Linked DNA regions of Herpetosiphon gulosus. The protein of the gene in region 1 interacts with the protein of each later gene in a pairwise test. Links are inferred from orthologs where the notes say so. Each region holds a gene or a part of one and is shown in the gene's direction. Other genes may lie near its edges. The genes, in order: cysK and cysE.

Region 1 (15,919 bases):
GCGAAAATAGGCACTGTGGTATTGCCCTGCCATTCAACAGTTCGTTCGCTGCTGGCGCTATCAAAAGCCAAATAATCGCTGCCAAATTGCTGAATGCTCAAGTTTTGCTCGCTGCTCTGGGCTGGCTCTGGCAACACAGCCCGAGGCAAATCGTAGCTATAACGGCCATCGGCGAGATCAGGATCATTCACCAAATTGGCGACCGCCCAAGCTGCAAACAGCTGATCAAAGCTGGTCAAATCGGGGTAGCGGGTAGCCATCAAACTCGTAATGCTGGTCAAATTATCGCCAGCATCAGCAGCAGCCAAGGTTCCCATCGGCAAGCCGTCGAGTTGCTGATCGAGATAACCGAGGAAAAGCTGAGCCGCACCATAATGTTTGAGCGCAGTGCCAGGGCTGCTGGCCCACGCATTGAGTTGGGTATCCGGCGAGGCCAGAAAATCGAGTGCCAAACTATCGTTGCCATAGCCTGAACGATTTTCGCTCAACATCGAAGCGCCTTCATTGAGCCAAGTGGCGGGGTGGCTCAGCACATTCCGATGCAACAGATGCTGCATTTCGTGAATTAACGTGGCGACATAGCCAAAATCGCTGGGTGGCATGGCCGCAGCGTTAATCACCAACATCTCGCGTTCGTTGGAATATGGATTGATCGCTTGGGGCAATTCGTTATCGCTGGCGTAATAGCCGCCCGCCCCGTTGACCGCAGCATTCAAGACCGTTACCGGCACTTGAGGCCAAGCCTGTTGCGGATACCATTTGGCTAGCAACGGCCAACCAACCTGTTCAAATTGCTGAGCAGCATTAATCAGCGCTTGTTGATCAACTGGCAAATCATCGGCCACATAAATTAATAGGTGAGTGGTACTAAGTTGAAGGGTGGCACTGATATTGCGCTGTTGATTGCTAGTTAAATCGGTAACCCAAAAGCTGCGGCGCTCGTATGGTGGGGGCATTTCCAAACGTAGTGGTTGAGGTTTTTCGCTAAGCAAGCGCCAATCAACGGCAAGTTGGGCCAAATCGCGCTCAAGCCCTTGTTGGCTGGCAAGTTCCACCGCCGCTTCATCGGCAATGATTGGGATGCTTGTGGCCAGTGCTTGAGTCGGGCTGAGAGTTTGAGCTAGGGTTGGCAAGCTTGGTTGAATTGGAATTTGGGTGCTGGTTGCAGGTGCGGTTGCGCTACAACCCACCAACATCCACAGCAAAAGGCAGATTCGCCAGCGACGCATACCATTATCCTTATCGCAATTTTGCTATCAGGATAGCACAGAACCTTGGTAGACATGGCATATATTGCCATCTATAATCGCAGTATCCTCCGTTAGCCAGTTTATTGAAGGAGCGAAGCCCATGAAACAGTGGATGAGTCGGATGTTGTTGGGCGTGTTAGCAATTGCCTTGAGCGGTTGTGTTGCCTCACAAGTCGAAACCACAATCAGCGGTGATGGCAGTGGCACGAATACGTTTAAAGTAGGTATGGATGCCGAAACAATGGCCATGATGGCAAGCATGGGTGGCACCGAGGGCGAAGATCCCTTTAAACAAACCAGAGATGATGTTTCAGGTTATCCAGCTGAGTGGGCTGCAACTACCAGCGATTGGAAAGAAAAACTTGGCGAAACCGAGTTCCAAGGCGTACAGATTAACATGAAATTTGCCAACGTTGCGACCTTGAACGAGCAATTAAGCCAATTTTTGAGTGACTCGGGCAGCAGCGATAGCCCAACCGGCCAAGCGTTATCGAATCTTAAAATAACCGATGATGGCGAAACCTTCACTGTATCCGGCAATGCAATGGCCACCGATTTGGCTGCTGCCGCCGAGAGCGAAGGCGCTGGCATGCCTGGCATGGGCGATTCGTTGAAAAAGGCTGTGATTGTTTGGCAAGTAACCTTGCCAGGTGAAGTTAGCAGCGTTGAGCCAACCGATATTGCAACCGTCAACGGCAATACGGTTACTTGGAAAATCCCAGTTGATAAAACTGCCACCTATACCCTCAAAGCAGTTTCAACCAAGAGTGGTGGCGGTGCTGGCGGCAGTAATTTGCCATTGATCCTTGGTGGCGTTGGCTTGTTGGTGGTCTTGGCTGGTGTTGGCTTCTTCGTGATGAGCCGCCGTAAAGCTGCTCCAGTGGCCGCTGGCTATCAGCAATATGGTGGTCAAACCTACGACCCCAATGCTCAAGGTCAAAATCAACAACAAGGTTATTACGACCCAAACAACGACCCTAATCGCAAACAATAAGCCAATTTGAAACCTTTTGGCCAACGCTCCGTCTTTACGGCGGAGTGTTGGCGTTTTAGCCAGCAAATTGCGGTACGATGATAGTGAGCGATTTTTGATCAACGGAGGCTGCTGTATGCGCTATTGGTTGTTGCTTCTCGGGCTGGTGTTGTTGAGTGGTTGTGTGAGTCAGCAACAACAAACTGAATTTAATTCCGATGCCAGCGGTGTTTATGAAATTCGACTAGGTTTTTCGCAACAGTTTCTCGATTTTGCCGAGATGGGCGGAAGCGGCGCAAGCACCGATGTGCTCGATGATGCCCTCAGCGAATTAGGCTCAATCGCCGATTTACTGCCTGCTGAATGGCAAGCCAGCAACGAAAATTGGACCAGTGAAGATGGTCAGTATCGGGGCACGTTAATTCGCATGCAATTTCGCGATTTGGCGATGCTCAAAGAGCAATTGACCAGCAGCGAATTAAACGAACTCTATAGTTTGGTGCGTTTTGAGGATGTGGCAATTGAGCAAAACGGCAATGAAGTTCAGCTCAAGGCAACTGTCAAAAACGGTCAAAGTTCAATGTTGGGCAGCCAAGAATCAGGCGAGCTGTTTGGCTCCGGCTTGATTGCTAGCCCCACCACCAGCTGGACAATTCGCTTTCCTGAATCAATTAGCACTTGGAACGAGCGCGAAATTGCCACGCTCAACGAAGCACAAACCAGCATCACCTATGATTTTCCCTATCCTTTGAGCCGCGATTATCAGCTTGAAATTGTGGGTACGTTGAGTGCTGGCGTGCCGCAATGGGCTTTGTGGGGCGTTGGCGGTTTGGTTGGAGTTGGGTTGCTGTTGGTAGGCGTTGGCTTTATCTTGAGCCGCCGCAAACCCAGCACCCAGCCGTATGATTTAGTGCCTGCTGGCCCAAGCAGCGATTACCCAGCCTATCAAACTGGTAGTCAAACCACTCCATTAGCAGCATCAAGCTATCAACCCAAGCCTGAAAGCTACCAACCAAGCGATAGCGTTGCAGCCTATCAACCCAAACCTGAGAGCTACCAGCCAAGTGATAGCATTTCGCCGTATGCACCAAAACCAACAGGTTATCAAGCGCCAACACCCTCAGCTCAAGCCAGCAACAGCTACGAACAGCCAACCACATTTGGCTCAGCCCCAACAGAATTTGGTGGCCGCACGCCAACCCGTTCACTGGGCAGTTGGCAAGAGTCTAACGATGATCCTCAAAGCCGATAGGGCGCATGGGGCGCAGCATTCGGTTTATTCAGGGTTTGAATCTGGTTAATCGCTGCTAGCGGCCCGATAATCACCAATTGATCGCCGCTGCTCAAGCGTTCATCGCCGCGTGGGCGTAAATCTTCGCCATTACGCCCACGCCGATAAAGCACCGAAATATCGTGCTGATTTTCAACCGTCTGGATCAAGCGTCCATCAAAAATGCCATCGCGGGCAACCGTAATCTCCACCGTCGAGAGTAACTTGCCTGCCACATACAAGGCGTTGGTAATGCCGCGACCCAAGGCAGCAGCGGCAAGCGTTGGAGCCGCCAGCGCCGAAGTGCTAAATGCGGTCTGAATATGAAAGGCTGAGCTGAGTTTGCTTGCCAATGAATCGTTAAAAACCCGCATCACAATATGAATATCAGGGTGCGATTCGCGGGCGGTCAAAGCAATATCGAGATTGGTCAAATCGTCGCCAGTAACCACGGTGAGCGAGGTAGCATGGCGTAAGCCTGCTTCGTGCAGCAGTTCTGGCTGACGAGCATCGCCAATAATCACTGGCACATGCTGGCCCATCACCAATTCATGAAACGGCCCATCGCTATGAGCATCGATCACCACCACATCGCAGCCACTGGCCAGCAATTGCCCAACCACCCGATAGCCAATTTTGCCCAAACCACACACAATAATATGATCACGATAGGTTGATGCTAACGCCATTTGCCAAGCCTCCCGCCGATTGCGTTTATCGAAGAGCAAAATACCCATATTGAGCGCACCGCGCGCCAGCAAAATAATATTCAAGGCTGGCGCGAGATAAAACAGCACTTGCAGCCACCATGGCTCAGGCAGTGGCACAGGGTTGAGCGTCATTTGGCTAAATGCTTGATATAGCGCTTGGTTAAAAGCCAAAACAGGGCGCGTGCCTGCCCAAATTGCCAAGGTAAACCCCAACCACAACAAGAGCCATAAGCCCAGCCAAATTCCCGAATCGCGAAACACAATCCAACCATCGCGCAACGAGGCTGCGATCAGTCGTCTCCAACGCGCTTTGCGACTAGGGGTTTTGGTTGGTTTCATGCTTGATACATTGCCTCGCTCGCTCCCTCACGCAGTTGTTGATCGGCCTGTTGAATTGTACTAGCTGTGCCAATCAAGGTTAGTTGATCGGCTGCTTGCAATTGGGTTTGGCCATCGGGCACAAATAAATTGCCCGCTCGCCGAATTGCCACAATCAAGACATTACTTGGCAAATTAAGCTGTTTCAACGGCTTGCCAACCACTCGCGGATTCGATACTTCAACTTCGTAAATGCTTTGATCGGCTTGATGGCTTAAGAGCATGCTCATGGCTGATGGGCCTTGAACTAACTGGGTCAGGGCATCAACCGACGCTTGCAAGGGATTTAAAACTGTGATACCAAGATCGCGCAAAACACTGCTGGTACTCTCATTTTCAGCCCGAGCCACAATTGTTGCGACCTTGAAATGCGAACGCACCACCTGGCTCACCAACAGATTGAGTTTATCACTCGGGGTCAAGGCTACAACCGCTTTGGCCCGTTCAACGCCAGCTTTACGCAACACTTGCAGATCAGTCGCATCGCCAGTAATTGTGCTAATGCCATGGTGGCGCACCCGATCGATCAACTGTTGATCAGTATCGATCACTACCACATCGTGATGTTGGCTATGCAGTTGGCGGGCAAACAGCTGGCCTAAATCATTCGCGCCAATAACTAAGGTGGTCATCGGTTCAACTCCTAACAAACGTGCAAACAGCGGGGTAGTGAAGCTTTGCAGCACAACCGTGCCAATCACGGTCATAAACACCAAGCCAATCAATAAATTGCCCCCAGCAAATCCAGCTTCGTCCAATGAGATCGCTGCAAAGGTGGCAACCGAAGCGGCCACAACTCCGCGTGGGCAAACTGCGGCAATAAAGGCCCGTTCGCGCCAGGTTAAGGTTGAACCAAGCGTTGAGGCAAAGACACACAATGGCCGCACCACCACAATCATCAACACAACCGCTAATACGCCCCACCAACCAAGCGCGGCCAAATCGGCAAATTTCAAACGAGCTGCTAGCAAAATAAAAATAATCGTAATTGCCAGCATGGTTAGGTCGCCCTTGAACAAGACAACTTCTTCTTCGTGGGGAAAATCGATATTGCCAACCGCAATCCCTGAAACTGCTGCTGCCGCAATGCCAGCTTCATGCGAAATCGCTTCAGCAATGATAAAGATTGCGATTGCGCCACCCAACGCGCTCAAACGAGTGGTTTCAGCATTGAGCTTCGAGCCGATAAAGCGCAGCGCATAGGCTAAGCCAATGCCGCCAACCAAACCAATCAACGAGCCAATCAGCAAGCGTTCGGCCCAATCGAAGGCTCCGCTAATGGTTGTGCCGCTGGTGAGCAAGACATCGAGCACAACCACCGCCAAAATAGCCCCAACCGCATCAACCAATACGCCTTCAGCTTGCAACAACACTTTTAAGCGTTCTTTGGCATTGCTGCGCCGCATCAAAGGCGTAATCACGGTTGGCCCAGTGACGCTCATCAATGCCCCAAACAAGGTTGCCAGTGGCCATGATAAGCCCGCCACAAAATGCGCTACCAAGGTTGCACTACCCCATGTCACTAAGGCTCCAACACTCATCAACATTTGCAATGGGTACGATAAACGGCGCAAATCGTTGATATCGAGCACCAAACCACCCTCAAATACAATAATCGCCACAAACAACGGAATCAACACCCGCAGCCCAACGCCTAAGGCCGATGGATCAACCAAGCCAAAAACTTCGGGGCCAACGATCACTCCCACCAACAGCAACAAGACAATCGACGGGATGCCAATCCGTTCAGCAAGCACGAAGGTGGCGATGCCAAAACAAATCACCATCCCCGCCATCAACAGCAAACTATGTGCATCCATATAACTCCTTTCTGTGCGCCTTGCCAGATTGACACAAACCTAAGCTATGTTATGCTATTATTGTTAGGTTTGTCGTTTAACTTAGTTAACAAAAGGACTCAAACCATGGCGCGGATTTATGACAACATTACCCAACTTATCGGCAACACGCCGCTGGTGCGCTTGGGCAAGGTTAATACCACGGGGGCGACGGTATTAGCCAAGCTTGAGTTTTTCAACCCAGCCAGCAGCGTCAAAGATCGGATTGGCTTGGCGATGATCGAGGCAGCGGAGGCCGCCGGTCTGATCAATCCAAACGATACCACGATTATCGAGCCAACCAGTGGCAATACGGGAATTGGTTTAGCATTTGTGGCCGCCGCCAAAGGCTACCGTATTGTGCTAACCATGCCAGAAACCATGAGCTTGGAACGGCGCAAATTGCTCAAAGGCTTTGGAGCTGAATTAGTTTTGACTCCAGGCTCCGAGGGCATGCCCGGGGCAATTCGTCGCGCCGAAGAATTGGCCGCCGAAAATCCAGGTAGCTTTATTCCGCAACAATTCAAAAATAAAGCCAACCCAGCAGTTCACCAACGCACCACCGCCGAAGAAATTTGGAATGATACCGATGGCGCTGTCGATATTTTGGTGGCTGGGGTTGGCACTGGTGGCACCATCACAGGGGTTGCCTCGGTGCTGAAAGAACGCAAACCAGGCTTTAAGGCAATTGCGGTCGAGCCAACTGCCTCGCCAGTGCTTTCTGGTGGCAAAATGGGGCCGCACAAAATCCAAGGCATCGGCGCTGGCTTTGTGCCCGATGTGCTCGATACCAGCGTGATCGATGAAATTATTCAAGTTACCAATGAAAATGCTTTTGAATGGGCCCGCAAATTGGCTCACGAAGAAGGCTTGATGGTCGGGATTAGCTCAGGGGCCGCCGCGTGGGCCGCCTTGCAAGTAGCTGCCCGCCCCGAAAATGCTGGTAAAACGATTGTCTTTATTGTGCCAAGCAACGGCGAACGCTACCTCAGCACACCATTATTTGATGCTGAGTAGGATTTAGGGGTCAGGGGCTAGTTGCCAGGGTCCAGAAAAGCTAGAAGTAATTTTAACGCAGAGGCGCAGAGTCTTGATAAGGATGAAGGCGGTTTCAACCTGATTCCTAGCCCTGACAACTGATCCCTAAAAATCTAACACCCTCAGCACCGAACCATGCTGAGGGTGTCGAATTTTTAGCAATTCGTGAAACTAGGCGGCTGGAGGAGGAGCTTCGTCGCCGTCGATGCCTAATTTATCTTTGGCGGCTTCATACACATCGCTGGCTTTATCGCCGACGACTTCGGCAACATCACTAATTTTTTCGGCAGCTTGCTCGGCTAAATCGCCTGCTTTTTCAGCGGCATCGCCGATAAATTCACCAACCGACTCGGCGACATCCTTGGCTTTATCAACCAAATTTTCGAAAAACCCTGGTTCATTATCAGTCATGGGGTTTCCTCCGAAATGCCACGTGGTATCTACCACGATCTCTTGCTTAGCTCTATTGTAGTAGATTCAGGCCAACTTACAAGTAGCAATTTGGTTCCATTCTGCTCAGATCGAGCCAGCCTTGGCCTGCTGTTCGCCCAATGTCGGTTGGTTTGGCACACGCGGCAAGCTCAATGAGATCATGGCTGTGATTGCACTCAGCAAGGCCGCTGCCCATAAACAGCCTGCCAACCCATAGCTTTGATAGAGCAGGCCTGAAAGAATTGTGCCAAGCAAGCGACCCAAGGCATTGGCCATATAGTAGAAACCTACATTCAAAGCCACATCATCCTGATCGGTATAGGCTAAAATGAGGTAGGAGTGCACCGCCGAATTCAGCGCAAAGATAAACCCAAAGCCAATTAAGCCCACCACAACCACGACTGCCGATTGTTGGTTGATTTGCACAACGCTGGCAATCGCCGCCATAATCAGCATCAACAAGCCAGCCAAAATTGTTGCCGCCCAACCGTTGGGCGTGGTTTGCCAGCGGCGGGTTATCTGTGGCGCGAGCGCTTGAATCAGGCCATAGCCAATTACCCACAAGGCCAAATAGCCGCCAGCCTGCCAAAACGACCAACCAAGCACTTCACTGAGAAAAACTGGCAAGCCGACCACAAACCAAACATCTCGCGCTGCAAACAAAAAACAACGCGCTGCTGAAAGCAGATTGATCGCGCGGCTTTTGGCAAAGAGTTGCTGCCACTTTGGCTTGGCTTTGCTACGCCCCAAATCGTGTTGCAAAAAGATCCAAGTGCCGATTGCTGCCATAGCAATCAAACTCGCAAGCACGGCGAAGGCACTGCGAAAGCCAATGGTGCTCAATAATAGGCTACCCAAGAAAAAGCCCACGCCTTTGAGCGCATTTTTCGAGCCAGTCAAAATGGCTACCCATTTGAACAAGGTCGATTGAGCATCTTCAGCCACCAACATTTTGATACTGCTCTTGGCGCTCATTTTGGTCAGATCTTTGGCGATGCCCGAGCCAGCTTGCGCCAACATCACATAAGGCACGCTGAGCCAAGCACTGGGCACAACCATCATGCCCAAGGCGACAACTTGTAACACCAAGCCAGCATGCAACGTGCGATTCAGGCCAAAACGTGTGCCCAGCCAGCCACCAAATAAATTGGTAACCACCCCAAATACTTCATAGAAAATAAAGAGCGCCGCTACCGCCAAGGCACCATAGCCAAGTTGATGAAAATGAAACAAAACCAACATACGCAACGCACCATCGGTCAAAGTAAATGCCCAATAGGCGGCGGTAACAATCGCATATTCTTTGAATTGTTGCTGCATGGTTGGCTCCTAGCCTGCCTGAAGTTGGGCGACCTTGGCGGCTAGCTCCAACATGCGATTAACATAGCCAATTTCGTTGTCGTACCAAGCCATAATTTTCAGTTGGGTTTGGTTGGTAACAGTCGTCAGCGCTGCATCAATAATCGCCGAACGTGGATCACCTTTGTAATCAACTGAAACTAAAGGCCGTTCTTCATAGCCCAAAATACCTTTGAGCGCTCCACGACTAGCCTCAGCCAAAGCCCGATTAACCTCTTCGCTCGTAGTTGGTCGGGCCAGTTCAAAGACACAATCGGTCAGCGAGGCATTCAACAAGGGCACGCGAATCGCTACCCCATCTAAACGACCTGCTAATTCTGGAAAGATCATGCCAATTGCGCTGGCTGAGCCTGTGCTGGTGGGAATCAGCGATTGGCTAGCGGCGCGGGCACGGCGTAAATCTTTATGCGGCGCATCGATCAAATTTTGGGTATTAGTCATATCGTGAATTGTGGTGATCATGCCGTGTTTGATACCAAACTGTTCATGCACCACTTTGACGATGGGAGCTAAACAATTGGTTGTGCACGAGGCGGCAGTTAATAAACGATGCTGTAGTGGATCATAGAGCTGATCATTGACTCCCATCACAATGTTGAGTGCGCCGTGCTTAACAGGTGCGGCAACGATCACAGTTTTGACTCCAGCCGCAAAATAACCCGCTAGTTGTTCGGGGCTACGAAATTTGCCTGAACATTCCAGCACCAGATCAACGTCATGGCTCGCCCAATCGGTTGCTTCAATTGTCGCATGATTGCTATAACTCAGGCGTTGTTGATCGATGATCAGGGCTTGGGCTTCGGCCTGCACAGCTTGGTTCCAGCGGCCATGAACTGAATCGAAGGCCAGCAAATGCGCAGCAGTCGCAGCCTCGCCTTTAAGTTCGTTGATATGTACCCATTCAAATCCTGGGCGATTCCAGCCAGCCCGTAATGCTAGCCGCCCCATTCGCCCAAAACCATTAATGCCAATTCGTAAAGCCATTATTTGCTCCCTTCGCGTTGTTGGCGCTCAATGGTGGTCAGTAAAAAACGAATACGGGTCATCAGTTGCTGGGCGGTGGTTTCAATTGCAGCGGCTTGGGCTAGTTCGCTGGTTTCACGCAATGGGTCGGCAAAACTCCAGTGCATACTGGTGGGGTGGCCAGCAAGCGTTGGGCATTGTTCGCGTGCTCGATCGCAGACCGTAATCACATAGTCGAAATCTTGCTCAAGGTAGGGCTGGAGTGCCTTGGAATATAAGCCAGCGCTGGAAATCTTTTTTTCGGCCAAGGTTGCTAGAACCAAGTGATGCACCTCGGCAGGTTGGGTTCCGGCGCTCACTACATCGAGCATGGAGCCGCCAATATGGCGGGTAATTGCCTCAGCTAGTTGCGAGCGAGCACTGTTGTGGGTGCACAAATATAAAATTCGCACTGGTTTGGTGAGTTGATAGGTTTGGCTAGTTGATTTACCAGCAAATGGATCAAGATCAGGGTGCAGGGCTTGAGCGCTAGCTTGATAGGCCGTTTGCAAGGTGGGCAAATCGAGATGGTAATAGACATCACGGCCATCGGCTTCGCTACGGCGTTCGATCACCAAGGCAGCTTCACGCAACAGCCGTAAATGATATGAAACCACATTCATCGGCGCTTGCAAGACCGCCACACATTCATGCACCCGATAATCGCTATGGACTAAAAGTTGTAACAAGCGCCAACGAAGATCATGCGCTAGCAATTTGAGCACGGCAGGTGGTTCAAGCCCAAGGCTTTGCATAATAATACTCCAAATCAAAATGATTCAAATTATTTTGAAGTATATTCGAGGTATTAGCAAAAAGCAAGCTAGCATTTTGATCCACGAAGCGCACGAAGTTATTTTAGCCACGAATTGCACAAATTATGCTTTTGTGATCCCCAATGTACTACAGCTCAGTGCTATGCGTAATGTCTGACCCCTAGCCCCTGAATCCTGACCCCTGACCTCTATTTTGCCTTTTGCCTTTTGATTTTCATCCCTCATTATTCATCCTTCATCCTTTCCTATGCTACTCTGTGGCATGCGAATTGCCGCAACGTTTGGCGAAAAATAGCTAGCAGAGGAACCCTATGTTCGATTGGATTCAACCTTATTTACCACCTGTAAATAGCGTTTCTTACTATATGTTGCGGGGCACACTGACGTTTTTGCTGGTGGCAGTCGCCGCACGCGCGATTAGCATCATCATTCGGCGAGCCTTTCTCTCGAATGCCCAATTACTGCGCCATAACCTCAGCGAGCGCCGCCGTAAGACCTTGCGCTCCTTGGTTTCATCGCTGACCAATGGCTTGGCAATTTTGATCTCGCTGTTTTTGATTATGGGCATGTTTATTCAGCCAAGTGCCTTATTTACCTTTTTGGGCTTGTTTAGTGCGGGCTTGGGGTTTAGTGCGCGGCCTTATGTTAGCGATTTTCTGGGCGGAATTACGCTACTATTTGAAGATCAATTTGCGTTAGGCGATAAAGTGGAGATTGGTGATCGGCAGGTGGTGGGTTGTGTTGAACGAATTAGTTTGCGTATGACCTATATTCGCGGCGAGTCGGGCGAACTTTGGCTGGTGCCCAATGGCGATATTCGCACCATTCGCAATTTTACTCGTGGCAAATGGTCGCCAGCCAGCATCAAATTGACCGTGCCAACTACCAAACTTGATGAAACCATGATCGTTCTGCACCAAATTATCAGCGATCCAGGTGATGATGTGATTGAAACACCTGAAATCATCAGCGAAGATGGCGAAATTGGTGCAGTCACGACCACGATTACATTAAAAGTTAAGGCGCGTTACAGTATGGCTCCGGCAGTGCGTGAGCGCTTGATCACTCAATTGCAAGCGGCGTTAACTGAGCACCATGTGTTGGCTGCGGATGAAAATCGGGAATAGCATCGCCAGTTAAGGCATCGTAGGAAACTGCATCGGCAGGCTCACGCAACAGTGATTTGACCCGTGGCCAAAAGCCACGGAAAAACTCTGAGCGGCGATAGCGTTGCAAATCACGGCCTGATTCCCAAGTACTCCAGGTTGCAAAGGCGGTTGGGTCGCCAGTTTCACGTAAAAGCGATAAGGCCAAACAGCCTTCTTGATGGCGAATTGTTGGCTCGCATTCAGCATAAAATGCAAGAAATTCTGCTACATGTTCGGGGGCAAATTTTAACCGAACTAAGCGCACAACCATTGGCGTAGCTCCTTATTGGGAATTGACACACAAAGAGGTGGCCGTAACCACAGCGCTATCTTAGCATGCTTAGCCTGCATCCAATGCAAAAACTGCACCATCGTAGGCGATCAAAACTTCGCCCTTAAACATTGTGGCAACTCGCGCCAAAACTTCAGCTTCCGGAGCGGTATTGATTGGGCTGTAGTGGGTCAGAATCAGGCGTTGGACACCAGCATTTTGAGCGGTGGTAGCGGCTTGCTCAGGCGTTGAGTGGGTATCAAAGGGCATTGAAACGGTGCATTCATGAATCAATGTATGCGCCGCTTGGCTTAATTCAACTAGTGCCGCGCATGGTCCACTATCAGCGCCATACACCAAACTGCCTTGGCCTACTTGATCAATCCGTAAGGCGAGGGTTGGGCGGCTATGGTAGGTTGGGGCGGTGGTGAAGGTTGCACCTAAATCGAAGGGTAATTCGACCCTACCACCAGCATCATCGAGGGTTTGAAATTGGGGCGTAATTGCATGAATGCCTAAATCGGCGGCTTGCACAACCGCCTCAGCCGTAGCAATCGTGCGCGAATTACCAAACACTAGCAATTCACCGTTGTGTTGAGCCAACCACAAATGTAGCAACAAACTGGGCAAGCCCATCAAGTGGTCGGGGTGATTGTGCGAGATGAAGATCGCGCGGAGTTGACGTGGATCAAGCCCATATTTGAGCATCCGACGATACGGGCTACCGCCACAATCGAGTAAGACTAAGCCAGCCGCGCTTTGCCAAACATAGCCACTATTTTCACGCTCAGCATCGGGAAGTGCCGTGCCAGAGCCAAGCACAATCAAATTACTCATGCGGACCTCCTTTGGTCGTGCAATCTACGCAGATAGCGCAGCAATTAGTATAATAGGCCATAAAAGACCCGACAAGGGTGCAAAACTCACATTTTGCAGCCACTATAGGAGCCAGTATGGACGCACTCTCTGCAATGATGCAGCTTTGGTTGGGTGGGTTATTGGTCGCATGGGCACTGGTGTTGCTTGGCGGATTCGTGCTAGGCAAGCCGAATCCTGAAGGCACGCGCCGCATGACGCTGTGGGGGCGTTTGGGGTCATCAGCAATTTTGGTGGTGGCGGCTTGGAGTTGGTGGTGGCAACTGCACCAGCAACATAATCTAACGGCCTTGTTAGTTGCGCTTGGCATGAGCTTGGGCTTTGTGGGCGATTTATGCATGGCCCAAGTTGTTCCGCTTAAAAATTATGTATTGGGTGGCATGAGTGCCTTTGGGCTAGGCCATGTGGCCTATATTTGGGCTGGCCTAGGCATCGAAAGCTTCAATGTGCTGAGCTGGTTGGTTTGGTTAATCGTGGGGGCGCTTGGCTGGTATGTGGTAGTTTGGCACGATAGCTCACGCAGTCGGTTGCATCAAGTGGCTTTGCCTTATGCGTTGTTGCTGGCGAGCACGACAGGCATTGCAACTGGGGTAGCCTTGGAGCAACTGCCAATGCTGACATTTGCGATCGGCGCAGCCTTATTTTTGCTCAGCGATTTAATTTTGGCCACCCAGTTGTTTAATGATGCCCGTTGGCGCGGAATTGGCGATGTGGTTTGGTTTACCTATGGTCCGGCCCAAGCCCTAATTGTCTATAGCATGGCTTGGTTGCTTTAATTGAGAAAAGAGGATTTTAATGATCTAGCTAATATAGTTTCAGCCAAACAATGCTGGGAGCTTAATTGATCACCACCCCTCCGCCCCGCCTCAAGGCGGGGAACGCAGGGTGTTTTCATCCCCCTGCACCCCCTAAAGCACAATTTTTGATAGACAGCCGTATCCAGCTGCATCAAAAATTATGGTTTTAATACAAACGACAAAGCCACAATTGCGGCTTGTGGCTTCTTCGCTAATTGACATTTTGCAGAACGTGCTACAATGATCATGCTCTCGACCAATTTGGCGGGAAGCACTGATGGGTTTTCTGGTTTCAAACACCACTTGGATCGCACCCGACCGAGATGGTAAGTACACAGTGATGTGCTTAGTTGTCCTCGGCTGACGCGATTCGGCGTTGCGGAGGTTTTTTTATGGCTTTTTCCGCTCGACCGACAGTCGGCATTTTTGGCGCAGGCAAGGTTGGCACAGCCTTGGCCTTGGCCTTACAACGCGTCGATTACCCACTTGTCGGCGTTAGCTCTCGTTCAGCTGCTTCGGCTCAGGCATTAGCTCAAAGTCTGGCATGCCCCGTACTTATACCCAACGAATTATTTGCCCAAGCTCAATTGATCTTTCTGACAATTCCTGATGATCATTTAGCCGCTACCGCCCAAGCTTTGACTGATTCACTTGGCCATGGCACTGGCATTGTGGTGCATTGTTCAGGAGCCTTGACCAGCGCCGTTTTGCAACCATTGCAGCTGCGTGGTTGGCAGGTTGCTGGTTGTCATCCATTGGCTCCCTTTGCGAGCCGCTCAACTCCCTTACCCCAAGCAATTACCTGGGCGATCGAGGCTGAAGCTGAGTCATATGCTGTGCTGGCGGAATTAGTCCAAGCAGTTGGTGGCATTCCTCGCCCAATTCAGGCTGAGCATAAAGTGCTTTATCACAGTGCGGCGGTGCTTTCGGCCAACTATGCCATTATGTTGGCGGCACGGGCGGTCGATTTACTGCAACTTTGCGGTTGGTCAGGCCAAGAAGCATTGCAAGCACTTGTGCCTTTATTACGCGATAACGTTGAAAATTTGGCTCGCGTCGGCTTGCCCCAAGCATTAACTGGCCCATTGGCCCGTGGCGATTATGGCACGGTCGAGCGCCATCTCCAAGCCTTGGATGCCAATGCCCCTGATATTGCCAGTTTGTATCGCGCCTGCATCGAGGCAACTCAACCGTTATTAAGAACATAGATCAAAGAACATAGAACATAGCTGTCATGGTTTATCGCATGCACAACGGCCAGCATGCCCTCACCCCCTAGCCCCCTCTCCCGCACGCGAGGCGAGGGGGGATTCGCTCCGGCAGTGCTCCCCTCGCCCGCCGTCGTGGGAGAGGGGTTGGGGGTGAGGGAAAGCAATCTATTTTCGATATTTCAACATATTCAACCAAGCAAAGGAGCTACCATGCGTACACAATTGAGCGATATTCAACGGATGAAAGATCGGGACGAACGCTTGGTGATGGTCACAGCCTATGATTACACCAGCGCCCAACTGATCGATCGTACCGATATTCCGTTAATTTTGGTTGGCGATTCGCTGGGGATGGTGATTCAGGGTAATAGTTCAACCGTGCCTGTAACCATCGATGAAATGGTTTATCACACCAAAGCCGTGATGCGTGGCAGCAGTAAAGCGCTGGTGGTTGGCGATTTGCCTTTTTTGAGCTACACCAGCCCTGAACATGCCATCCAAAATGCTGGCAAGTTGATGCAAATTGGTGGTTGTGGTGCGGTCAAGCTCGAAGGTGGCGTGAACATGGCTCCAACCGTGCGCCGCTTGGT
Region 2 (15,816 bases), on another replicon or contig:
TGGGGCTACAAACAAAGTCGCAGCCTGAAAAAAAGCCGTTAGCATTTCAGAAATCGAAGCATCGAAGCTGGGCGAGGCAAACTGCAAAATTCGTGATTGGCTGTTGATGTCAAAGCGCTCAGCTTGGGCAGCCGCCAAATTGGCCAAGCCGCGATGGGGTACGAGTACACCTTTGGGCTTGCCAGTCGAGCCAGAGGTATAAATGATGTAAGCCAGATCATCAGGCGTGAGTTGGTGTTCAGGGGCATGGCTTGGCTGTTGTGCCAGCTCAGTGGCTAATTGCTCAAAAATATGCAATTGTTGCTCGGGAAATTGGCTGGCGGTGAGTTGCGTTGCCAGCACCAAACTTGCGCCGCTGTTGCCCAACATATATTTAAGCCGTTCTTGAGGATAACTCGGATCAAGCGGTAAGTAGACTGCGCCTGCTTTCCAAATCGCCACGGCGGCGATCATTGCTTCGACCGAGCGTTCAAAGCAAGCGCCAACCGTGTGGCCACGGCGCACTCCTTGGTGGTGCAAATAATGGGCAAGCTGATTGGTGCGCTGTTCAAACTCAGCATAACTCAACTTGAATTTGCTGGTAGCAATGGCAATAGCCTGTGGTGAATGCTGGGCGTGCGTGCTGATAACATCATGCACAAAAACTGTGCCTGTGCGGTCGGCGGTGATCGGCGCTAATGTCTCTATTGACATAACACGGCTCCTTCGCATCGTTTTAGATTGTAGTTTTAGAATTGTTGCGATGCCTATGGAGCAGCGATAGCCTCAGCGCAACCGCCAAATAGCCCCGTAGGCAGGGCATGGTGATCGGTTAGGGGAATCAAAATACACACGACTCTTCAAGGCCATACTATACGCCAAAGCCATGGCTTTTGTCAATTTGTTGGATGAACAAACAATTGAACAAAGATGAAAATTCCTACGATTGCTTGTAGCTTAATCAGCTAAACAATCGGCCAAAAACACGATTGGATGCTGGGCGATTACGCCTGTGCCAGCCTCAATTTGATGGCGACAGGACATGCCTGCCGCGAGAATTGGCTGTTGGCTGCTGCGAACTGCCGGAAATAGGCGCTGCTCACCACAAGCCATTGAAACCGCGTAATGCTCGCGTTCATAGCCAAACGAGCCAGCCATACCACAACAACCGCTTTCAATTTCGTGGACTGCCAAGTTTGGCACAAGCCGCAACATCGCCAACAATGGGTTGGTGCTGATCAAGGCTTTTTGATAGCAATGACCATGGACTAAAACCTGATCGGCTGGTAATTGTTCTTTCCAAGGCCAAGCAACGCCTTCAGCCGCCAGTTTGACCAAAAATTCTTCAATGAAATAGCTTTGCGCCGCCACAATGTTGGCAGCATTGGTTGATACGAGGGCTGGGTATTCATCGCGAAAACTGGCGATACAACTTGGCTCTAGGCCAATAATTGGCACGCCCAACTCAGCAAATGGCGCAAGCAGTTCGATATTGTGCTCAGCATTGGCACGAGCTTCGGCCAACATTCCCTTCGAAATTAATGGCCTGCCACAACAACGCCGATCTTCGATTAAATAGACCTTGTAGCCAGCGGCGCTAAGAATTTTGACCGCAGCTTGTCCGATTTGTGGTTCGTTGTAAAGCGTAAAGGTATCATCCCACAGAATTAATGGGCCACGCGGTGCGGCTTGAGTTTGGCTTTGGCGTTTAAACCATGTCCGAAATGAGCTAAGCGCTAAGGCTGGCAATTGCCGCCGTTGATCAATGCCCAAGCTGCGATCGAGCAGCCAACGGGTGATTGGTTGGGCCAAAACCCAATTATTCAAGCGGGGAACCAGCATTCCTAGCTGATTGATTTTGGCAATCTGGCCAAACAAACGACTGCGCCACGGCACGCCATGGGTTGCTTGATACTGGGCCAGCCACTCCGATTTAAGCCGTGCCATATCAACAATCGATGGGCATTCACGTTTACACGCCTTGCATTCAAGGCATAAATCCATCGCTTCATTCAATTCAGGGCTGCTCAAACCCTCGGTTCCAAGCTGACCAGTCATCGCTGCACGCAGCGCATTGGCACGGCCACGAGTCGAATTGGCCTCATCGTGAGTCGCCATATATGATGGACACATCACGCCAGCATCATCTTTGCGGCAAACCCCTTGGCCATTACACATCTCAACTAAGCCTGCAAAACCGCCATCGGGCGTAAAATCGAAAAAGGTTACGCTGGGCGCATGCGGCGTTTGGTAGCTGGGGTTGATCCGCAGGATTTCAGGTTGCCATGGCTGGGGTGCTGCTAAAATTTTGCCTGGATTGAAGATTTGGTTGGGGTCGAACAGTTGCTTGATTTCGCCAAAGGCTTGGTGCAATTCTGCGCCATACAATTGTTGGTTGAAGGCTGATCGCGCTAAGCCTTCGCCATGTTCGCCCGTCGTCGTACCGCCAAGGCTCATTGCTAAGCTAGCAACGGCCTGCGAGATTTGAGCCATCTGGGCCAAGCCCTGCTCAGTTTTCAAATTAATTAATGGATTGATATGTAAGCAGCCAACCGAGGCATGAGCATAAAATGTGGCTTCAGTGCCAGCGTCGCGGCAAATTGCTTCAACGCCACGGGCATATTCGGCCAAACGAGCGACTGGCACGGTTGCATCGTCAACAAACGCTAAGGGTTTGGCATCGCCGCGCTGGCTCATCAACAAGCCTAAGCCAGCTTTGCGCACCGCCCAAACATTGGCAATGGCGGCGGGTGTGGTTTCATGCACAATCAGGCCAGTTTCGCCAAGCGCTCGTAAATGCGCTTCTAAGGCGGCATCGTTGGCGGCTAATTCGTTGGAATCGGTTCCCGTCCATTCAACAATTAAGACCACGCGTGGCTCGCCCACCACAAAACTCAAGCGCGAACCATACTCAGGGTTTTGGCGGGTCAAATTAATAAAATAGCGATCAAATAATTCGACCGCACTTGGGTTAAAGCGCAATATTTCGGGTACTAAAGCCAAGGCTCGTTGGAGATCATCAAAATGCCAGAGTGCCAACCGAGTGACCTTTGGCCGTGCTACCAAACTGAGTTGGGCGGCAACCGTCAAGCCGAGCGTGCCCTCGCTACCAACCAAAATTGGCACAGCACTAAACGGTTGTTGCTGTTGCTGATGTTGCAGCATACGTTGGAGATTGTAGCCAGCCACATTGCGCCAAACCTGCGGGTAATCACGCTCGATTGCTGGCGCATACCGCGCCACAATCTGGCCAAGTTGGGCTTGAATCTGCTGTTGGCGGGGATTGTTGGCTGCTTGGGTTGACCAAATTGCCACCGAACTATCATCTAAAATCGTTTCCATGGCGAGAGTATGATCAACGGTCAGGCCATACACAATCGAATGCGAGCCAGTTGAATTATTGCCGAGCATGCCGCCGATCGTGGCCGAAGCACTTGATGAAGGGTCGGGGCCAAACATCAAGCCATGCGGTTTAAGGAAATGATTCAAACGATCAAGCGTGCAGCCAGCTTCAACCCAAATCTGGCGGCTACTCGAATCAAAATCGCCAATTTGGCCGAATGAACGTGAGAGATCAACGATAATTCCCGCGCCAATCGCTTGGCCTGAGAGGCTTGTGCCACCGCCACGCGGCACAATTTGCGCACGGTAGCGTTGAGCAATTTCGACGATTGCCTGCAAATCGTCACGATCGCGCGGAATAACCACCGCTTTGGGCATGACGGCATAGGATGAGGCATCGGTGCTATACAGCGCACATGTCAAGCGGTCGGCGTGAACCTTGCCACGAACCGACCGCTGAAGTGCAGCCAAAACCTCAGCCTGAAGTTCTGCTGCGTGATTCATTGATTAATAGCCGCGACTAGCATTAACCATGGCACTACGTCCGCTCAAAATTTCGAGGAATTGCTGATGATCCATGGGATGCGAGAACATTGGGTAATCTTTGCTGATTGCGCCTTGTTGCTCTTCAGCGCTGGTGGCGGCCACACAATCGGTCAGGGTAATTACATTGTAGCCGCGTTCATAACCTGAGCGCATGGTCGATTCGACGCAGCAGTTGGTCAAAAAGCCCGCCAAAACCAAGTTGGTCAAGCCCCGGCTACGCAAAATAAAATCAAGATTGGTGCTGGCAAAAGTGTCGAGGCCACGCTTGCCCTCGATCACAATATCGTTGCTTGCTGGGGTCAGCACATCAACCAATTCTGCGCCCCACGTGCCCTTGCGAAAGGCGTTGTTATCGACCACGCCTTTAAGAATGCCATAGGGGTGGCTGGTAATTTCGCGGTAGCCTTCGGCAAATGAAATTGGCGCATGAATGATCGTCACGCCTGCTTCCCGCGCTTGTTTGACCGTTTCGATCGCGTTGGCTAGCATATTGGTGGCTTGCATACTTTCGGCGACAGCGCCGTGGAGCGCCCCACCTTCCGAAGTGAAATCGTTTTGAAATTCGATCAAGACGAGCGCGGTTGTGGATGGATCGATCTGCATACTATCTCCCTTGTGGCTGAAATGGAGAACGCTGATCGGGCGGCATTAATGTGAGCTACATTGCCCAATCCCATTATCACAAAGAACCAATTGAAGATCAAGAGCAGGAAAAGGATGAAGGATGAGGGATGAGGGATGAAGATCCAGGAGTTAGGGGCTGGGAATCAGGGGTCAGCGAATCAAGCAAATCTGTGCAATCTGTGGCTAAACATAACCTTCGTGATCTTCGCGATCTTCGCGGTTACAACACGTTGTGTCCTTCGCGAATCAAAACCGATCTCTAGCCCCTGATTCCTGACCTGACCCCTATATTCTATGTTCTTTGCTCTATGTTCTTTGCTCTGGTTGATCAGCAACCATAATTACGGTAAAATGAGCCAGAGTGCCTTTTGGGGCTTTGTTACGTTAAACTTTCATCCTGTCGGAGGTATGGTAGCGTGCCAACCTATGTGTATGCGTGCCAAGCATGTGGCGCACAATTCGAGCAATTTCAACGCTTCTCTGACGAGCCGCTGACGATCTGTCCGCGCTGTCAAGGCACGATCAAGCGTGTGTTTCAACCGGTTGGCGTGGTATTCAAGGGTAGTGGATGGTATATTAATGATAGTCGTGCAGGCAATAATAGCAGCAACAGCAGCAAATCAAGCACTCCAGCACCAGCCAGCAGCGATGCTAGCAGTGCCACGCCTGCTGCTGCTACCAGCGAAAGCAAGCCTGAAGCACCCAAAGCCGAAGCCAGCAAATCAGAATCATCGGCTGCGGCCTAAAGCGACATTCAAGAACCCAAGGTACTTGGCTTAAGGCTAATGGCCTTGGGCTTTCTTTTTGTCTGCGAAAGGATGGATCGTTATGCGGCATTGGTGGCGTTTGGTTCGTGAAGATATTCGGACAATTTTACACAATGATCCTGCTGCTCGCTCAATTTTTGAGGTGCTACTGTATCCGGGTTTTCAAGCGGTGCAAATCCATCGGCTAACCCACTGGCTTTGGGGCATGAACTTGCCGTTTATTCCGCGCTTGCTCTCGCAAATCACGCGTTTTTTCACAGGCATTGAAATTCACCCAGGGGCCACGATTGGCCATCGTCTATTCATTGACCATGGCATGGGCATTGTGGTTGGCGAAACGGCGATTATCGGCGATGATGTGGTGATGTATCAAGGTGTGACCCTCGGCGGGACGGGTAAGGAAATCGGCAAGCGCCACCCAACCATCGGTAATAATGTGGTGATTGGAGTTGGAGCCAAGGTGCTCGGGGCAATTACGATCGGCGATGGCGCTCGGATTGGCGGCGGCGCGGTGGTGGTCAAGCCGGTGCCAGCTCATTCGACCGCGATTGGCGTGCCTGCGCGGGTCGTCGCCACCCGTGATCCGCAAACTGGCCAAACCAACCGTGTCGAAATGTTGCCCGACCCTGAGGGCGCGATGCTGCGCTCCTTGCACGAATCAGTTCAACATTTAAATCAACGGGTGGTTGAGCTTGAAAGCGCTATGGGTAGCCAAGCCTACCATATTGCTGCGCTCAGCGCCCAACGCACCAATGGCGATGATCCCTTCGATTGCCTTGATGATTTGCAAAGTTATGAGATGCACTACGCTGACGGTATTTAATTTTTTGTGTTGAGGAGCCACACTTATGGCATTAGCAATTTACAACACGCTCACCCGCCAGACCGAGCCGTTTACACCGTTGGTTGCTGACCATGTGTCGATGTATGTCTGTGGGCCGACGGTGTATTCTGATGCGCATATTGGCCATGCCATGTCAGCGGTGGTGTTCGATGTGGTGCGGCGCTATTTGGAATGGTCGGGTTATACGGTGCGCCACGTGATGAATTTTACCGATGTTGACGATAAAATTATTCGCCGTGCCAACGAGCAGGGCCGCGACCCCATGGAATTGGCTGAGAGCTATACCTTGGCATTTCTTGATCAATTGGGCCAATTGAATGTGCTGCCCGCCACAGCCTATCCACGCGTTTCAACCACCATCCCACAAATTATTCAATTTATCGAAGGCCTGATTGCCAAAGATGCGGCCTATCACGCCAGCAATGGCGATGTGTATTTTCGGGTGCGAGCCGACGAAGATTATGGCAAACTTTCGCGCCGTGCTGTCGATGATATGCGCTCCGGCGCTCGAATTGCTCCCGATGAAGCCAAAGATGATCCGTTAGATTTTGCGCTTTGGAAATCGGCCAAACCAGGTGAGCCAGCTTGGGAAAGTCCATGGGGTCAAGGACGACCTGGTTGGCATATCGAATGCTCGGCCATGAGTTTGCACGAATTAGCTGAGCAGATTGATATTCATGGTGGTGGCAACGACTTGATCTTCCCCCACCACGAAAATGAAATTGCCCAAACCGAATCATTAACTGGCAAAAATTTCGCCCAAGTGTGGATGCACAATGGCATGCTGCAATTGGCTGGCGAGAAAATGAGCAAATCGCTGGGCAATTTGATCACAATTGATCAATTTTTAAGCGAGCACTCTGCCGATATTATGCGCTTGCTGGTACTTTCTGGCTCGTATCGTGCGCCATTGGTTTATAATGATGAGGTTTTGGCTGATACCCAACGCAAACTTGAGCGCATTATGTCGGCGTTCAAGCCCGCTCATGGCACGGCAACCAGCGGCCCAGTCGTCGATACGCTGAATGCGATTGTTGCCAAAGCGCCAGCCGATTTCCGCGCAGCGATGGATGCTGATTTCAACAGCGCGGCGGCCTTGGCGGTCTTGTTTGATCTGGTGCGTTCGATCAACGCTGCCCGTGATGCAGGCGTTGGTGGTGAGCCGTTCGCAGCAGGTCAAGCCCGTTTACGCGAATTAGCTGCCGTGCTGGGTTTACGCTTAGAGATACATAGCGCCAGCAAAACCGATGCTGCACCTTTTATCGAATTGTTGATTGAGCTACGCGCTGAGTTGCGCAAAGCCAAACAATGGGCACTCTCCGATTTAGTACGCAACCGCCTGAGCGAGCTTGATGTCCAACTCGAAGATGGCCCTAACGGCACAACCTGGACGACGAAAGGATGAGGGATGAGGGATGAGGGATGAGGGATGAGGGATGAGGGATGAGGGATTTATTGTAACGTTGAATTATTTTGGCTATCAAAAAAAGGAGTGAAAGGCTGAGGAATGCTATTTATCCTTCATCCCTCATCCTTCATCCTTCTAAACAGGGGTTTTTATGCAGTGGCTCGAACTGAGCGTGACCGTCGATACCGAAGCGGTCGAAAGTGTGTCGGAATTATTTGCCCAATATGGCTATAACGGTGGTGTGGCAGTCGAAGAGGCGATCATTCCATCACTCGACTCACCTGAATATCAAATTGATACCAATAAACCAGTGATTGTGCGTACCTACCTGCTGGCCAACGAGCAAGCCGCCGATGCTCAAACTCAGATCGAACGCGGTTTGTGGGTGCTGGGCATGATGCGCCCAGTTGGCGATTTGCACGTCAAAACTATTGCTGAGGAAGATTGGGCCAATGCATGGAAGGAGCATTATCGTACTCGCCGCATCGGCCAACGCTTCGTAATTGTACCCTCGTGGCTCGAATATCAGCCTACTGAAAACGATGTTGTGTTGAATCTCGACCCTGGCATGGCCTTTGGCACTGGCTTGCATCCCACCACCCAGCTCTGTCTTGAGTTGATGGAATTGATCGAATTTAACAACACTACAGTGCTTGACCTTGGCTGTGGCTCAGGCATTTTAGCAGTTGGTGCGGCCAAACTTGGCTCCCAACGAGTTTTGGCCTTGGATACCGACCCAATCGCGGTTAAAGCGACTGCCGAAAATGCTCGCATTAATCATGCCGAAACCTTGGTAACCGCCTTGGAAGGTAGTTTGGGCGCTGCACCGTTGGAGCATTGGCTCGGTTGGGAAGGCGCACAACTTGGCACACCCCAAAGCTATCGCCATCACAACGAGTTTGATGTAATTTTAGCAAATATTTTGGCTAAAGTGCATGTTGTGTTGGGCAATGATTACCTCGCAGCGCTCAAACCAGGCGGCGTGCTAATCACCTCGGGCATTATCAACGAGCGCGAAGCCGATGTAGTGGCGGCCTTTGAAGCAGTTGGCTTAGAGCAAGTTGAACGGCGCACCCAAGGCGATTGGGTTGCGTTTACCCATCGCAAACCAGCCTAATGAAAAATACCTATCGCTTTTTTGTGCCCGCCGAGTCGATTCAGGGCGAAGCGTTATTTGTGGCCGAACGTGAATTGCTGCACCAATGGAACAACGTGCTGCGTTTGCGGGTTGGTCAGCATATTGCCTTGCTCGATGGGCTTGGCATGGGCTATATTGCTGAATTGACTAGCCTGAACAAGCGTGAAGCGCAGGGTCGGATTTTGCAACGCTATGCAGCGAATGGCGAGCCAAGCATCAATGTTACGCTTTATTTAGCCCTGACCCGAGGCGAACGTTTTGAAATTGCCTTGCAAAAATGTACCGAACTGGGCGCAACCGCCTTTGTGCCCTTATTGTGTGAGCGTTCGCAAGCTGATGTTTCGGCGACCAAACGCGAACGCTGGCAACGGATTATTCGCGAGGCGGCTGAGCAAGCAGGCCGTGGGCGTTTGCCAAGTTTGCACGAAGCCCAAACCGTAGCCCAAGCCTTGCCTCAAGCCCGTGGCCATTTGCTCTTGGCCGAAACAGGCCAAACCTTGTCCTTCAAGGCGGCATTGGCCTTAGAGCCACGCCAAGAACTAGCAATTTGGAGCGGACCCGAGGGCGGTTGGAGCGACAACGAGCTTGAGGCTGCTCACCAAGCAGGCCTTATAAGCGTTAGTTTAGGCTCGCGCATTTTACGGGCTGAGACAGCTCCGATTGCCGCTTTGGCAGCAGTTATGTTTCAATTTGATCAATGGTTTAGCCCAAATTCGTGCTAGCATGAACCATAGCCTGAGCGTCAACGCGGCCCACCCATTCGATTGCTAATGCCAACCTAACCTACAACTAGGTGCTTAAGTTGTACACTGCTAGACAGGCTGGATTAGCCTAGGTTAAATTGCATGAAACGAGGTTTTCTATGAGCGAATTCCAGCCCACGTCGGGCGGTAACTCTGCATCATCATCAAAAGTATGGGTGGTGTTGAGTGGGATTGTTGGAGTCTTGCTGGTGGTCGCGATTGCCCTTGGGGCTGGCTATTATTGGGGGAGCACCTCGAAAGAACAGGTGATGACGGCGGCTAATCAAGTTTTGGCTACCGAAACTGCCATGATTATGCAAGCTACCGCTCAGGCGTTGCCACCTGCGGGCGCTGATAAAGATTTTCAAACCTTTTGGGAAGTTTGGAATCTGGTCAATAAAGAGTTTTACCATACCGAGCCAATCGACGAAAAACAAATGATGTATGGCGCAATTCGCGGCATGCTCCAATCGCTTGGCGATGATTTTACTGGTTTTCAAGAACCTGAAGCTGCCGAACGCTCACGCGAGGATATGCGCGGCAATTTCGAGGGCATCGGCGCTTATGTCGAATATAAAGAAGGCCAGATCTTAATTGTTTCGCCGATCGAAGGCTCACCTGCTGAAAAAGCCAATGTGCGAGCTGGCGATATTGTGGTCGCGGTCGATGGGAAGCAAATTAGTGAAGTCATTGCGGATCTTGAACGCGATCAAGCGCTTTCCGAAGCAATCAAGCTGATTCGTGGCCCCAAAGGTTCGCAAGTAGTGATCACGGTCTATCGTACCAGCGAAGAGAAACAAATCGATATTACAATTGTGCGTGATACGATTCCATTGATCAGTGTGCGCTCAACCATGATTGGCGATATTGGCTATATTCAATTGAGCGAGTTTAAGCAAACCTCTTACGATGAATTGGATCAAGCGATTGCCAAACTCAAGCCCAATAATCCCAAGGCGATTATTTTTGATTTGCGCAATAACCCAGGCGGTTATGTTACCCAAGCCCAAAATATTCTTGGTCGCTTTACCAAAGATAGCGTGACCCATTATCAAGAAAATAGCAATGGGGTCCAAAGGGAATATCGCACCTTGCAACAAGGCACGCCCCAAGAGTTGTTTGATATTCCAGTCGTGGTTTTGGTGAATGGTGGTTCGGCCAGTGCCTCAGAAATCGTCTCTGGTGCAATGCAAGATACCAAACGCGCAACCTTGATTGGTGAAAAAACCTTTGGCAAGGGTTCAGTCCAAAGTGTGCATACTCTGACTGATAAGTCAGAAGCCCGTATTACCGTGGCCCATTGGCTAACTCCCAACAAGCGAGCGATTCATACGCTGGGGATTACGCCCGATTATGTGGTGCCATTCTCGGATGATGCAAGCCAATATCCGGTTGAATGTATTTTGAATCGCACCCCAGCCGATGGAGCAACCAGTTGTGCCGATTCACAATTGTTCTGGGCGCTGAAGTTCTTGGATGAACAGCAAACGCCGCCACCACCACCAACCCCAACGATTACGCCAACTCCTGGCAAATAGCCATAAAAAACGCCCGCTCAAGCTGAGCGGGCGTTTTGATGTTTTAGCGTTGTTGGCTGGCGTATAAGTCGCGGGGAACCATTTGGAAGCTGCTCCAGTGTGATGACATTAACGGGTCATCCTCGTCGCGGGGCAGGTGATGGAAGGTAATCCCAAACCAAACAATCGGGTCAGTCAGGGTTTGGTTGTTGACAAAACCACTGACATCGTCAGCACAACCACTGCCGTTATTGTGCGAAACCCAACGTTCACATGAGTTGTTTTCGGTCACATACACATCATTATTCGTCCAGGGCTCGAAGGTTGGGCCACGGAATACATGATCCGAATTGGGAATCAACTCGTAGGAAATTGGGTGACCATCAGCATTGGTGACCGTTTTGTTCTTAACCCGCCATGAGCGGAAGGTTTCTGGGTTGAATTTAACTGCGGTTTCGGCGGTGTAGTCTTGCAATTGAAGATTACGCTGAGCAGCACCACTCGAATCGAATTCGATCTGCTCAACCACGTTATTGGTATTGCCACCAAGGGCAAAATCGATTCGCCAGTAGTAATTGTGAATGTGTGATGTGCCATATTGACAGCTACTTGCATCGATTTTCCAGCCATATTTGGCGACATTGGTACATTTTTGCAATTTACCAGTCGCGCCGATGCCTGGCTCAATCGTGGCATCGTCGTGAAAAATCCATTGGCTAACATAATTATATGCACCAATGTGCGAAACCGAGCGCAGTACCAAGGCCGAGCCTTGTTTGACTTGGGCATAGTATTTGTAGGCATAACCAGTTGGTACAACCGTTGCACACAGCACATTGCGATTATTATTTTGAATCAATGTACCATCGGGACAATCTGCTGCCACCATATTATTCAGGTGACCGCCACCCAAGCCATAATCCGAGAGATCATGGAAACGTGCAGTATTATCGTCGTAGGGTACGTGAATTTGGGCCAAATTGATTTGGTTGATCACCGAAATTTGGCTACCACTGGGTGGCGTATAGCGAATGCCGCGCAACACGATGCCTTCGCTACTGCGTTCTTCCCAACATAATGTCCAATTAGCGCCATTTGCCAAGGTTTTATTAATCACAAAATTGCCGCCTGAGCAGCGGTCGCGGGTCTGGGCATTGGCTTCTTGCTGAGTCTGGGTGCTAAACAAACTGACTACAATTAATAGCATCCCAAGCAGCATGCCCCAACGTGCTGAAAGCTTCATCACCAAACTCCTAACGATTCAAACTAACCACAAGGCCATTCGAGAGATCGACAATCGGGGTGCTATTGACCGCCCATTCATTATCGGCGCTGAGCAACAATTGCACACAACGATTTTGTTGGCAACTTCGCAGCACTGCGGCGTTATCAATTTGGGGTTCGGCGATATACACAAAACCAGCAGCGTGAAGTTGGCTAGCTTTGGTCAGGCTCTTTTTCGTCAAGGCTTGGTATTCACCGCGCAGTTGTGGCCCAAATGCTGGGTGATCGAGCACTAATTGTAAGGCGCGAGCGGTTTCACGATCAGTTGGGTGTGGTTGGCTGCCACGGGCTTGCTCCAAGGCATCGACTTTGCCTGTGCTAAGGTTGACCAACACGGCCACCAAGCTATTTTTGGCATAATCGAAAATCAGTACATCAGCGCGACGTTGCCATGAACCCTTATCATAGACAGCTTGGATTTCTTCGTGGCGCTCGGTTTTGACAAACTCTAATTGGGCATCAGCAGGCACGGCCTTATTTTCAACAAATTTGCCGCGTTTGGCTTGCCATTCGGCTAGGGCTAACTTTTGGGCTTGTTCGATTTCGGCTAACGACAATGGATCATAGCCACCCCGATTGCTCTGGTTGGCAATTTCGACCTTACCAGTGGTGATGTTCGGGGCGGCGGTGGCCTGCGGATCACGCCGCAGATAGACGATCAGTAGGGCGATCAACGCGCCGCATGTCAGCCATGCAACGTTTTTGAGCACTGCCCGTGAGCGAGATACGACCATCGGACTCTCCTTACAGCAGAAATGGTTCAATAATCAAGCAGCCGCATTGCGATGGGTGTTGGGCCAGAAACCAACATAACCCAGAACTTGCGTCACTGCCTGAATGATAGCCTAAAGGGTATGAACAGTGTTGTTCATACCCTCGAACATGCTTTAGTTGGGAGTAAAAAGGGAAAGTTTAGACCACGAATGTGCCATTTTTTTGGAACAATTGACCATCGACATAGACTTCGCTATTTTGGCGTAAATCGCAAACCATGTCCCAGTGGATTGCCGATTGGTTTAAGCCGCCAGTTTCAGGGTAGGAAGCGCCGACTGCCATATGGATTGTACCACCCATTTTCTCATCGAATAAGATGTTACGGGTGTAATTTTTGATGTTGGGGTTGGTGCCAAAGGCAAATTCGCCCAAAATCCGTGCGCCAGCATCAACATTCAACATTTGCTCAAGGAAATCTTGGCCGCTCTTGGCTGTTGCCTTGACTACTTTACCATCTTCGAAGGTTAATTGCACATCTTCGACTTCGCGTCCATTATAGATCGCTGGGAACGAAAAGCGTACAACGCCATTGACATTGGTTTCTTCGGGGCCAGTAAAGAACTCGCCATCAGGGAAGTTGGCATCGCCAGCACAATTGACAAAGCTGCGTCCAGCGATCCCCAGCCGAATATCGGTGCCCTCACCTAGGATATGCACTTCGCGCTTATTTTGCAAGAAATTGATCAAATGGGCTTGCATATCGTGAAGTTCTTGCCATTTGGCGATTGGGTCAGCCTCGTTCAAGAAGCATACACCATAGACAAAATCTTCAAAATCGGGCAAGCTCATGTTGGCATCTTGGGCCAAGCCTTCGGTTGGAAACAGTGTAACACACCAACGAAAATTGCCAGCATGAGTGCGCGACATCAATGTGCCCATCAATTCGCGCCGCGATTTTTGAAACACCGATTGGCGCTCGGGGTCCACCTGCGAGAGTTCGCGGGTGTTGCTTTGGGCATCGATTCGAATCCGCACATCGGCGGTTTCAATTCCCAAACGATCGTAGGGCGAGATCCATTGCAATTGTTTATCGTTACCATGATTGAGCAAAATTCGCGAAAGCCCAGGCATAACCGTGTGGGCAACTGGATGCCCGCCAGCCAGCAAAATTTCGCGATACATTGCTTGAACTAAGGGCGCAGCAGCAGGCTCACTCTGCAACACCACCAATTCGCCCTCTTTGATTTTCATCGAATAATTGACCAAGGTATGAGCCATTTTGAGAACCCGTGGATCGGCCATGCCAACTCCTTACACAACACACGCACTCGCCCTTCACAACGAAGGGCGAGCATGAAAGGCGATTAGGCGGTTAATTCATCGAGTTTGGTCACCAAATCGCCGAAGCGATTCATGGCCCGATGAATTGGGTCGGGGGTGGTCATATCAACCCCAGCCCCTTTGAGCAGATCGATTGATGATTTGGAATTACCACCCCGCAAGAAGTTGACGTAATTTTCAGCAGCGCCAGCGCCTTCGGTCAAAATCTTGTCGGCCAAGGCCAAGGCTGCTGAGATGCCTGTGGAATATTGATAGACATAGAATGAGCGATAGAAGTGGGGAATTCTAGCCCATTCAATATCTAATTCTTCGTCGATAACCAATTCAGGGCCATAGTATTGCTCGATCAAACGGCGATACAAGGCGCTCAGATTATCGGCGGTCAGCGCTTCGCCATGCTCGACCATGCGATGGGTTTCGCGCTCGAACTCGGCAAACAAGGTTTGACGCAATAATGTGCCGCGAATATCATCAATTTGCTGGGTAACTAATTGCAAACGCAAAGCTGGGTCATCGCTGGTTTTGAGCATATATTCGGCCAGCAAGGCTTCGTTTAAGGTTGAAGCAACTTCGGCCACAAACAAGGTGTAATGGCCATAGGTGTAGGGTTGATATTTGCGGGTCATCAACGAGTGCATCGAGTGACCAAGCTCGTGAGCCAGGGTAAAGAGGCTATTCAAGTTATTTTTGTAGTTCATCAAAATAAAGGGTTGCGAGGTGTAACAACCCCATGAATAGGCTCCCGAACGTTTATTTTTATTTTCGTAACGATCAACCCAGCGCGATTCTAACCCATGGCCGAGGCTTGAGCTATATTCAGCTCCAAGTGGCTCCAAGGCGCTCAAAATCAACGAAGCACCTTGTTCAAAGTCGATTTTGGTTGGGGCTGCGCCGTTTAATGGCACAAACCAATCGTAGGCGTGCAAGCTATTAACTCCTAAAATGCGCTTGCGAACTGCGCCATAGCGATGCAATTTGGGCAAGTGCTCGTGCACCGTGCTGATCAAATTGTCGTAGACGCTCATGGGAATTTCTTTGGGTTTTAGGCTAGCATCCAAGGCTGAATCGTAGCCACGAGCTTTGGCATAGAAAATATTGCTGCGCACATTGGTAGCATAATTAGCCGCCAACATATTGCGAAATTGGCGATAGGTACGGTGGATGCTCATAAAAGTGTCGCGGCGGATACGTTGGTTGGGATTTTCCAGCAAAACTGCATAGCGGCCCATGGTTACTTCGAGCGGCTTGCCCTGCTCATCTTCAATCGGCGGAAATTTGAGGTCGGCATCGCTAAACATGTTGAAGGTGGTTTGAGCGCCACGACTAATCTCGCCACTTTGGGCTAATAACTCTTCAACTTCGCCTGAACGGGTGTGCTGGCGCAAGCGAATTTGCTCTTCTAAGGCGCGGCGATAGTGTTCGAGGGCGGGCAAACTGCTAATGTAGCCCAGAATTTGCTCATCAGAAAGAGCTAAAAGCTCGGGTTCGATCCATGAGGTAGCGGCACTAACTTTAATTGAGAGGGCAGCGGCGCGTTCTTCGAGCGCTTGGTAATGTTGGTTGGCGGTA

What was found.
Region 2: the proteins of cysK (region 1) and cysE interact in binary tests that used the Escherichia coli proteins (3 or more experiments, as listed by UniProt). The link is inferred for Herpetosiphon gulosus from one-to-one orthologs.

What each region holds. Positions count from the first base shown.
Region 1 is NZ_BAABRU010000004.1:371,452-387,370, forward strand. The notes cover bases 5,644-8,471. They hold cysK (cysteine synthase A), read left to right. Parts: upstream 5,644-6,506; coding sequence 6,507-7,436; downstream 7,437-8,471. Other genes in these bases: ABEB26_RS07510 (cation:proton antiporter domain-containing protein), read right to left, coding at 5,644-6,401; ABEB26_RS07520 (YtxH domain-containing protein), read right to left, coding at 7,629-7,868; arsJ (organoarsenical effux MFS transporter ArsJ), read right to left, coding at 7,974-8,471. In the rest of the region: ABEB26_RS07490 (hypothetical protein), read right to left, coding at 1-1,229; ABEB26_RS07495 (LppM family (lipo)protein), read left to right, coding at 1,351-2,244; ABEB26_RS07500 (hypothetical protein), read left to right, coding at 2,360-3,475; ABEB26_RS07505 (potassium channel family protein), read right to left, coding at 3,463-4,542; more of ABEB26_RS07510, read right to left, coding at 4,539-5,643; more of arsJ, read right to left, coding at 8,472-9,209; ABEB26_RS07530 (ArsJ-associated glyceraldehyde-3-phosphate dehydrogenase), read right to left, coding at 9,219-10,232; ABEB26_RS07535 (arsenate reductase/protein-tyrosine-phosphatase family protein), read right to left, coding at 10,232-11,005; ABEB26_RS07540 (mechanosensitive ion channel family protein), read left to right, coding at 11,338-12,153; ABEB26_RS07545 (putative quinol monooxygenase), read right to left, coding at 12,089-12,445; ABEB26_RS07550 (MBL fold metallo-hydrolase), read right to left, coding at 12,515-13,282; ABEB26_RS07555 (lysoplasmalogenase), read left to right, coding at 13,399-14,097; ABEB26_RS07560 (Rossmann-like and DUF2520 domain-containing protein), read left to right, coding at 14,511-15,326; panB (3-methyl-2-oxobutanoate hydroxymethyltransferase), read left to right, coding at 15,540-15,919.
Region 2 is NZ_BAABRU010000005.1:152,466-168,281, forward strand. Bases 4,476-7,200 are described here. They hold cysE (serine O-acetyltransferase), read left to right. Parts: upstream 4,476-5,319; coding sequence 5,320-6,081; downstream 6,082-7,200. Other genes in these bases: ABEB26_RS08280 (FmdB family zinc ribbon protein), read left to right, coding at 4,908-5,237; cysS (cysteine--tRNA ligase), read left to right, coding at 6,107-7,200. Also shown: ABEB26_RS08265 (non-ribosomal peptide synthetase), read right to left, coding at 1-693; ABEB26_RS08270 (FAD-binding and (Fe-S)-binding domain-containing protein), read right to left, coding at 937-3,825; ABEB26_RS08275 (cysteine hydrolase family protein), read right to left, coding at 3,829-4,470; more of cysS, read left to right, coding at 7,201-7,507; ABEB26_RS08295 (50S ribosomal protein L11 methyltransferase), read left to right, coding at 7,662-8,627; ABEB26_RS08300 (16S rRNA (uracil(1498)-N(3))-methyltransferase), read left to right, coding at 8,627-9,370; ABEB26_RS08305 (S41 family peptidase), read left to right, coding at 9,511-10,929; ABEB26_RS08310 (copper amine oxidase), read right to left, coding at 10,973-12,151; ABEB26_RS08315 (hypothetical protein), read right to left, coding at 12,162-12,926; ABEB26_RS08320 (aminopeptidase), read right to left, coding at 13,105-14,208; pepF (oligoendopeptidase F), read right to left, coding at 14,271-15,816.